2 regions of the Streptomyces sp. URMC 129 genome follow, and region 1 is predicted to be linked to the other one. Evidence: riboswitches for the same ligand, from Rfam matches in the RefSeq annotation. Region 1 holds a riboswitch; the other holds the start of a gene.
What was found. Region 1 has a riboswitch for cobalamin ahead of ACSNOC_RS15450 (cobalamin biosynthesis protein). Riboswitches for the same ligand answer to the same signal wherever they lie in the genome.

Region 1 (4,400 bases):
CGCGAGCGGTTCGGGGAGCCTCGGCGCCCGCCATGAGTGCGGAGCCGCTCGGCAACGCGGCGGCACGTCCGGCCCCGGGCAGCGCCGCGGGCTCACGCCAACGGGTCGGCCGAGGCGGGACTGCTCACGCGGACCGCCGGTCGGGCGCGCGTGCGAAGCCACCGGTCCCGCGCCAGTGACGCGCTGGGCGGCGCGGCGGGCATACGGCCCGCGACGGCACGTTCGGACCGGGGCGAGCGCCGCCCGCCCACGGTCCTCGGGTGGCCGCGCCGGGCGGTCGGGCGCGTGAGCGAGCCCCGGCCCCGGGTGCCGGGGGGTGCGGAACTGCTCGGCGCGCGGCGGCGCCGCGCGCTCACTCCCAGCGGGCAGCGGTGCGCGTGCGCGGGGGACCCTCACAGCGGGGCGGGGGCGTCAGTGCTGGCCGTAGGTGCGGAGTTTCCCGGCGACCCTGGTCAGTTCTTCCGGGGGGAGCAGGGTCGGGGTGTGGCCGGGGATCGCGGCGGCCGTGAGCCACAGGCGGCACATCCACTCCAGTTGGGCCGAGTTGTCGTACGCCTCGCGCAGGCTCCGGCCGTACACGATCGTGCCGTGGTTGCGCAGCAGGCAGCCGGTGCGGTCCTGGAGGGCCGTCAGCATGTGGGCGGCCAGGTCCTCGCTGCCGTAGGTGGCGTACGGGGCGACGCGGACCGGGCCGCCGAGGGCGGCGGTCATGTAGTGGATGGGGGGCAGTTCGTCCACGAGGGTGGAGACGGCCGTCGCGTGCACCGCGTGGGTGTGGACCACGGCGGTGGCGTCGGTGGCGCGGTAGATCGCCAGGTGCATCGGCAGTTCGCTGGTCGGGGCGAGGGAGCCGGCGCGGGGGCGGCCGGTCAGGTCCACGGCGAGGAGGTCGGCGGGGCCGAGGAGGTCGTACGGGACTCCCGAGGGGGTGACCAGGACGGTGTCGCCGACGCGGACCGACAGGTTTCCCGAGGTGCCGACGACGAGACCGTCCGTCACCGTCCGGCGTGCCCGGTCGATCAGTTCGCGCCACGCGTCGCGCCAGGCGGACGGGGCGGGCCGGCGCAGGGCAATCCGATGCCGCCAGTTCATCTTGAGTTCACCTGTTCACCTTACGTTAACGGCGTTTGTCACCCGCCCGCCGAACGATTGTCCGGGTCCATGGAACACATCACGCTGTTGATCGCGATCGTGCTCGTCACAGCTCTGGCGTTCGACTTCACCAACGGCTTCCACGACACGGCCAACGCCATGGCCACCACGATCTCGACCGGGGCCATGAAGCCCAAGGCCGCCGTGGCCATGTCGGCGGCGCTGAACCTGCTCGGCGCCTTCCTCTCGGTCGAGGTCGCGCGGACCATCTCCGGCGGCATCATCGACGAGGAGGCGGGCGTCCGGCCCGAAGTGATCTTCGCCGGGCTGGCCGGGGCCATCGTATGGAACCTCCTCACCTGGCTCGCCGGTCTCCCCTCCAGTTCCTCGCACGCCCTCTTCGGCGGCCTGATCGGCGCGACGCTGGCCTCCGTCGGCACCGGCGCGGTCAACGGGGACGCCGTCGTCACCAAGGTCCTCGTCCCGGCCGTGGCCGCCCCCCTGGTCGCCGGGCTCGCGGCGATGCTCGCCACCCGGCTCACGTACCGCGTCACGCGCGGCGCCGACGAGCGGGTCGCGGCCAGGGGGTACCGCGCGGGGCAGATCGCCTCCGCCGCGCTGGTCTCCCTCGCCCACGGCACGAACGACGCGCAGAAGACGATGGGCGTCATGACGCTGGCGCTGGTCACCGGCGGGGCCCTGGCTCCCGGCTCGGACCCGCCGCTGTGGGTGATCGGCTCCGCCGGGGTCGCCATCGCGCTGGGCACCTATCTCGGCGGCTGGCGCATCATCCGCACCATGGGCAAGGGCCTCACCGACATCCGGCCGCCGCAGGGCTTCGCCGCCCAGACCAGCGCGGCCACCACGATCCTCGCCTCCTCCCACATGGGCTTCGCCCTGTCCACCACGCAGGTCTGCTCCGGCGCGGTGCTGGGCTGCGGCCTGGGCCGCAAGGGCGGCGTGGTCCGCTGGTCCACCGCCACCCGGATGGTGGCGGCGTGGGGCCTGACGCTGCCGGCGGCCGGGCTGATCGGCGCCGCCGGGGCCCTGCTGGCGGGCCGGGGCGACTGGGGCGTCGGCGCGGTCGCGGTGCTGCTCGTCGCGGCGGCGGCCGGGATAGGGGCGCTGGCCCGGCGCCGGCCGGTCGACCACTCGAACGTCAACGACGTGGCGGAGGACGCGGACCGGGCCGGGGCGGCCGGAGGCGGCCCGGAGCCGGTGCGGGTCGTCATCCCGGCCCCCTCCCCCGCCGTCCCCGCCGTCCCCGCCGCCGCTTCCGCCCCCGCTCCCGCTCCCGAGGTGTCGCTGTGAACGTCGACTGGGCCGTCCTCGGCCAGGTGATTGTCGTCTCGGTGCTGATGACCGTGGCGGTGGTCGGCCTGTTCTCCGCGGGCATCCGCGCCGGGTCCGCCAAGTCGGCGGCGCGCTCCGCCGGTTACCTGTGTTTCACGGTGTGCGCGGCGGCCGTCGGATACGGGATCTGGATCGTCGCGACCTAGCGCGACGCCGGCCACGGGTACGGGAGCGGCTTCAACAGGGAGTTGACGCCGCTTCCGGCCCGTGGTGGACTCAACGATGCCAAACGGCGGCAGGAGAGGAAGCCGGTGCGAATCCGGCGCGGTCCCGCCACTGTCACCGGGGAGTGCTCCCCCACCCGAGCGTCACGGTCCCGCCAGGGGCTGGAAGGCCGGGGGAAGCGCCGATCCGGAAGCCAGGAGACTCTCACCGCCGGTCACGTCGAACCAGGGCGCGGACCCTGAGTGAGGACACACCGCCATGACTGGCCGCTTCTTCCTGCCCCCGCCGCAGCCGCGCCGCGCCACCGCGCCCGCCCGGGACACCACGGCGGTCGGCTGACTCCATGCGCCGGACTCACGCCACGGCGTCCGGCCTGGCCCTGGGCTACCTCGGCGATCTCCTCACCGGCGACCCCCGCCGGGGACATCCCGTGGCCGCCTTCGGCCGCGCCGCCGCCGCTCTCGAACGCCGCCTGTGGCGCGACAGCCGCGCCACCGGCGTGCTCCACACCGCGCTGTGCGTCGGCGGAACAGCCGCCGGGGCGGCGGCCCTTGCCGGGCTCGCCCGGGGGCGCGCGGGACGCGGCGCGGCAACGGCCGTGGCCGCCTGGGCCGTTCTGGGCGGCACGAGTCTGGTGCGCGAGGCGCGCCGGGTCAGCGACGCCCTGGCCGCCGGAGACGTCGCGCGGGCCCGGGAGTTGCTGCCCCGGCTGTGCGGGCGCGATCCGCAGGCCCTGGACGAACAGGCGCTCGCGCGGGCCGTGGTGGAGTCGGTCGCGGAGAACACCTCGGACGCGGTCGTCGGCGCGCTCGTGTGGGGCGCGATCGCGGGGGTGCCGGGGCTCGCGGCGTTCCGCGCGGTGAACACCCTGGACGCGATGGTCGGCCATCTCTCGCCCCGCTACCGGCGGTTCGGCTGGGCCTCGGCCCGGCTGGACGACCTGGCGGGCTGGCCGGGCGCCCGGCTCACCGCCGCCCTGGCCACCGTCGCCGGTCCCCGGCCGCGCGCCGCCGCGCGGGCCTGGCGGGCGGACGCGCGCCGCCACCCGAGCCCCAACGCGGGCCCGGTGGAAGCCGCGTTCGCGGGTGCGCTGGGCGTCCGCCTCGGCGGCACGCTCTCCTACGGCGGGCGGGTGGAGCACCGCCCGGTGCTCAATCCCGGCGGCCGGCCGGTGGAGATCGCGGACATCGACCGCGCGATCCGCCTGTCCCGCCGCGTCGGCGCCCTGACCCTGGCCGCCTGCTGCGCGGCGACCCACCTGCGGGAGGAGCGAGGGTGAACGACCCCTACGAGGCCATGCAGTCCACCGTGCCGCCGCGCCCCGCCCGGCGGCGCGGGCGCGGCGGGGCGTTGCTCGTCGCGGGCACCACGTCCGACGCGGGGAAGAGCGTCGTCACCGCCGGGATCTGCCGGTGGCTGGCCCGGAAGGGGGTGCGCGTCGCGCCGTTCAAGGCGCAGAACATGTCGCTCAACTCCTTCGTCACCCGCGACGGCGCCGAGATCGGGCGGGCGCAGGCCATGCAGGCCGCCGCCGCCCGCGTCGAGCCGAGCGCGCTGATGAACCCGGTGCTGCTCAAGCCCGGCAGCGACCGCGGCAGCCAGGTCGTCCTCCTCGGGCGGCCGGTCGGCGAGGTGACCGCGCGCGGCTACCACACCGAGCGGCAGACCCGGCTGCTGCCGACCGTCACCGGCTGCCTGGAGCAGCTCCGCGCCGGCCACGACGCCGTCATCTGCGAGGGCGCGGGCAGCCCGGCCGAGATCAATCTGCGGCACGGCGACATCGTCAACAT
Region 2 (4,400 bases), on a different contig from region 1:
ACCCGGAGCTGGTCGCGGGCGTGCTCGACGTGCTGCGCGATGTCGCCCGTTCGACGGACATCACGATGCTCGTGGTCACCCATGAGATGTCCTTCGCCCGGGACATCTCGGACGCGGTCCTGATGTTCGACCAGGGCCGGATCGTGGAATCCGGCCCTCCGGACAAGATCTTCAGCGCGCCGGAGCACGATCGCACCCGGGAGTTCCTGAGCACCGTGCTGTGAGCACGGCCGCCTGCCGGCTCCGGCGGTCGCTACGCTGGTTCCCATTCGCTCCCCCGCGAGGACGCGGCCACAGTACGCAGGCAGGCAGGAGGACGACGTGGGCACCACGTCCGGGCGGACCGCCCCCTTCCGCTCCGTGCGCCACGCCCTGCGGGTGCTGGAGATCATCGCCGGACACCCCGACGGTCTGCGCGACGACGAGCTGGCGCGCGCGGCGGCCCTGCCTCCGGGTCAACTCGCCCATCTGCTGCGGATGCTGCGCCGCGAGGGATACGTCCGCCAGCTGGCCGACGGCGCCTACGCCGCCGGGCACGCCCTGGTGCTGCTCGGCTCCGCCGCCGACCGGCGGCGGCTGCGGCAGGAGAAGCTCCAGCAGGCCCTGGACGCGCTGCGCGACTCGCTCAACGCGGCGGTCTACCTGGCCCGTTACGCGGACGGCGAGCTGGAGGTGACGCTCACCTCGGACGCCCCGCAGACGCCGATGGTCAACGAGTGGGTGGACTTCCGGGCCGCCGCGCACGCCACCGCGATCGGCAAGTGCCTGCTCAGCCAGCTCGACCACGACGGCCGCCAGGACCACCTCTCCCGCCACCGCGCCGCACGCCTCACCTCACGGACCATCACCGACCAGCGGGTGCTGCTCAGCGCCCTGGACCGCCAGCCGGCGACCATGCCGGTGCTGGACCTGCAGGAGTACGCGGTGGGCACGCTGTGCGCGGCGGTCCCGCTGACGGCGGGGTCCACGGCCGGATGTCTGGCCCTGTCCCTGCCGATCGACCAGGGGCACCGGCTGCGGGTGGCGGCCGAGGCGCTCAACCGGCAGGCGGCACCCACCCTGTTGTCGCTCGCGCTCTGAGCGCGCCCCCGCACGGCGCCCCCGCTCACCGGGAACGGGCGCTCAGCTCTCCTTCGGGCCCGCCTGCTGAATGACCTCGAACGACCAGAGCGTCGACCCCGACGCGGCCGGCCGCCGGCCCTCGCCCCCGCCGCCGTGGCCCTGCCGCATGGTCTCGTTGAGCCACTTCTGGAAGTCCTCCTCGCTGCGCCAGCGGGTGTACACCAGGTAGGTGTCGGTCCCCTCGACGGGCCGCAGCAGTTCGAACCACTCGAACCCGTCCTGCCCCTCGACGGCCCCGGCCCGCTGCGCGAACCGCTTCTCCAGGACCTCCCGCTGCTCCTCGGGGACGGTCAGCACGTTGATCTTGACGACACTCATCGGGCACCTCTCTGACGGAACCGGCGTCGTTCCCAGCAGTCTCCTACATCCCCCGCCGTGACACGTCGCGAGGCCGCCACTACTCGACCACCCACACGCTGGTGCCGACGTCGGCGAAGTCCCACAGCGCGTCGCCGTCCTCGGCGCTCGACCGTATGCCGCCGGTCTGCACGCCCGGCTCCGGCGGGCTCGGTGACGCGCCGTCCACCGCGTTGGAGAACGCGACGGAAGTCCCGGCCACCACCGCGAAGTAGACGATGTTCTCGATCGGCGCCCCGTCCGTGCCGGTGCTCTCCGCGCGGCGGAACGAGACCGCGTACGTCCCGGCCCCCGGGGACACCGTGCCCGGCCAGACCGGGAAGGTGCGGGCCACCGTGTTGCCGGCGTCGACCAGCCACACCCGCTCCTGGCCCAGCGAGTAGACGACGCGCCGCCCGTCGCCCGAGTCCCCGGGCAGGGGCGCCTCCCGCTCGTCGCCGGGCGAGGGGCTGCCGGGAGCGGGCGCGTCCGCCGACGGCGACGCGGACGGCTCCCGCGCGCCCGGCGCCGGGCCGGCCGGGTAGCCGTCGTCCCGCGCCTGCACCGCCATCGCCGTGACGATCACCAGTGCCCCGGCCGTGAGCAGGGCCATCCACAACGACGGGGAGACCCGGCGGTCGCGCATGTCTGCGGTCTCCTCACCTGAAGGAATCGGCGCACCTCAGCAGTGTAGGCAGCTTCGGGCATGCCGCGCTCCGGAGCCCGAACGCCCTTGCCCCGACCGTACGGTGACAGGAACTGCGGTCGAGCGCGTTGACAGGGGTATGCCAAGCCTGCCACGCTCACAGAGCACTTCACATTTTCACACTGAGGCGACGGTATGCAGGAACCCGGTGCGATTCCGGGACGGTCCCGCCACTGTGACGCCGCCGGCCGGCAGGCCGGCGCGCGAAGTCAGGAACTGATCCGTCGCTCTCTCCGCACCATGGGGCGTGGAAACCCCAGGAGGAGGAATTCGGATGTCTCCGCACACCGCCGGAACGACCGCGGCCCCCGCCGCCGACGCCACGCGCCGGACCCGGGACTGGACCATCGCCGCGTTCGCCGCCGTCATCGCTCTGCTCGCTCTCTGGGCCGTCTTCTTCGACAACGGTCAGGCCGTGGCCGCGACCGGCGAGTACCTCCACGAGTTCTCGCACGACGGCCGGCACCTGTTCGGCGCTCCCTGCCACTGAGAGGGATCACCGGACATGCTTCCCCTGCTCACCCGCGGCATCGCCGCGGGCGGTCTCGGCGGCCTGCTCTCGGGCCTGTTCTCGCTGCTGCTGGCCGGTCCCGTGCTGGACCGCGCCATCCGTCTGGAAGAGGAGCACGGCGCGGAGCACGCGGGAGCCGCACAGGCCCACGCGCACGCCGCCGAGGAGGTCTTCGGGCGCGGCACCCAGCACGTCGGCCTGGTCGTGACCGCCGTGGTCATGGGCCTGGCCCTCGGTGTCTTCTTCGGCATCGTCCACGCGGTGCTGTACCGGGTGCCGGACCCGGCGGCCGACTGGCAGCGGGCCGTCACGCTGGCCGCGGCGGGCTTCGTGGCCCTGTCGCTGCTGCCCGGCCTGCGCTACCCCGCCCGCCCACCGGGCGTCGGGGACGGCGATACCGTCGAGGAACGCCAACTCGCCTGGGTGGCCGCCATGGTGATCGGCGTCCTCGGCACCGCGCTGGCCTGGCACCTGTACCGCCGCCTGGCCGACCGGCTCCAGCCGGTGCGTCAATTCGCCGTCGCCGGAACGCTCGTGGCCACCCTGGCCGCCCTGTTCCTGCTCCCCGGCAATCCCGACCCGGTGGAGGTCCCCGCCGAACTCCTGTGGGACTTCCGGCTGTTGTCCCTGACCGGCCACGGCCTGCTCTGGGCCGGACTGGCCGTCGCCTTCTGGCTGTTCAGCCGCGCGGCGGCGACGGCCACGGCAGCGGCCACCACCACGGCCGGAACGCCCGGCGTGACGGCCCCCGCCCCGGCGGAGACCGTCGGCCACTAGCGTCGCGCCGACCAGGGCCTCTCGTCCGGATCTTCGCGGGGCCACGGCGACTCCCCCAGCCGTGGGGGCACTCCCGGACGGAGTCCGGGAGTGCCCCTTCCGGCCATGACCGAAGGCGGTGCCCAGCCCCTTGGGTGCGCCCTTGGGTGCCGACGCGGCGTGGCTGCCGCCCCGCCCTCGGAGGCGTCCCCGAAGGGGAGCGACGGCCGCCCGGCGCCGCCGCGCCACGCCTCAGTCCAGCAGCTCGGCCTCCAGGGAGATCGGCGCGCCGGCCAGTGCCTTGCTGACCGGGCAGTTCTCCTTGGCGGCCTGGGCCGCGGACCGGAAGTCCTCGGCCGAGATCCCCGGCACCCGGGCCTTGACGCTCAGCACGATGCCGGTGATGCCCTGCCCCGGCTGGAACGTGACGCTCGCCTGCGTCCGCACCGACTCCGGAGGCGTGCCGGCGCCGGCCAGCCCGTGGGAGAGCGCCATCGAGAAGCACGACGAGTGCGCCGCGGCGATGAGCTCCTCGGGGCTGGTCCGCCCGTTGGGCTCCTCGGCCCGGGACGGCCAGGTGACGTCGAACTTCCCGACCCCCGAGGAATCCAGGGACACGGTCCCGGCGCCCTCCATGAGGGAGCCTTCCCAGTTCGTCGTCGCGATGCGGGTGGTTGCCATGGTCGATCCTCCTGGAGGAACGGAACAGCGGTCACGTACGTGAGGCACGTACGAAGGACACGCTATCGCCGCGCACCCGCGCCGGCGTGGTGCGGCCGGAGGGACTCGAACCCTCACGCGCGCGAGGCGCACTGGGACCTAAACCCAGCATGACTGCCAATTCCATCACGGCCGCAGACCATTCCCATGCTAGCGGGCAGGTCACGCGGCCCACACAGGGGTGAACGCGCCCGCGCCCGGCGCCTGGCCGCCCGTCAACCCCCTGCGGCCCGGGTGGCGGCGTGGATC

Region 2: another riboswitch for cobalamin. It lies ahead of ACSNOC_RS00605 (CbtB domain-containing protein); the one in region 1 lies ahead of ACSNOC_RS15450 (cobalamin biosynthesis protein).

What each region holds. Positions count from the first base shown of each region.
Region 1 covers NZ_JBPQTQ010000066.1:21,659-26,058, reverse strand. Annotated here, with positions in the region: gene ACSNOC_RS15465 (class II aldolase/adducin family protein) at 412-1,092, opposite strand; gene ACSNOC_RS15460 (anion permease) at 1,162-2,403, shown strand; gene ACSNOC_RS15455 (hypothetical protein) at 2,400-2,591, shown strand; cobalamin riboswitch at 2,688-2,813, shown strand; gene ACSNOC_RS15450 (cobalamin biosynthesis protein) at 2,954-3,889, shown strand; gene ACSNOC_RS15445 (cobyric acid synthase) at 3,907-4,400, shown strand, end outside.
Region 2 covers NZ_JBPQTQ010000001.1:125,086-129,485, forward strand. Annotated here, with positions in the region: gene ehuA (ectoine/hydroxyectoine ABC transporter ATP-binding protein EhuA) at 1-224, shown strand, start outside; gene ACSNOC_RS00590 (IclR family transcriptional regulator) at 322-1,080, shown strand; gene ACSNOC_RS00595 (antibiotic biosynthesis monooxygenase family protein) at 1,123-1,440, opposite strand; gene ACSNOC_RS00600 (hypothetical protein) at 1,520-2,104, opposite strand; cobalamin riboswitch at 2,279-2,404, shown strand; gene ACSNOC_RS00605 (CbtB domain-containing protein) at 2,439-2,654, shown strand; gene ACSNOC_RS00610 (CbtA family protein) at 2,670-3,452, shown strand; gene ACSNOC_RS00615 (OsmC family protein) at 3,684-4,112, opposite strand; tRNA gene ACSNOC_RS00620 (tRNA-Leu) at 4,200-4,287, opposite strand; gene ACSNOC_RS00625 (DUF445 domain-containing protein) at 4,367-4,400, opposite strand, start outside.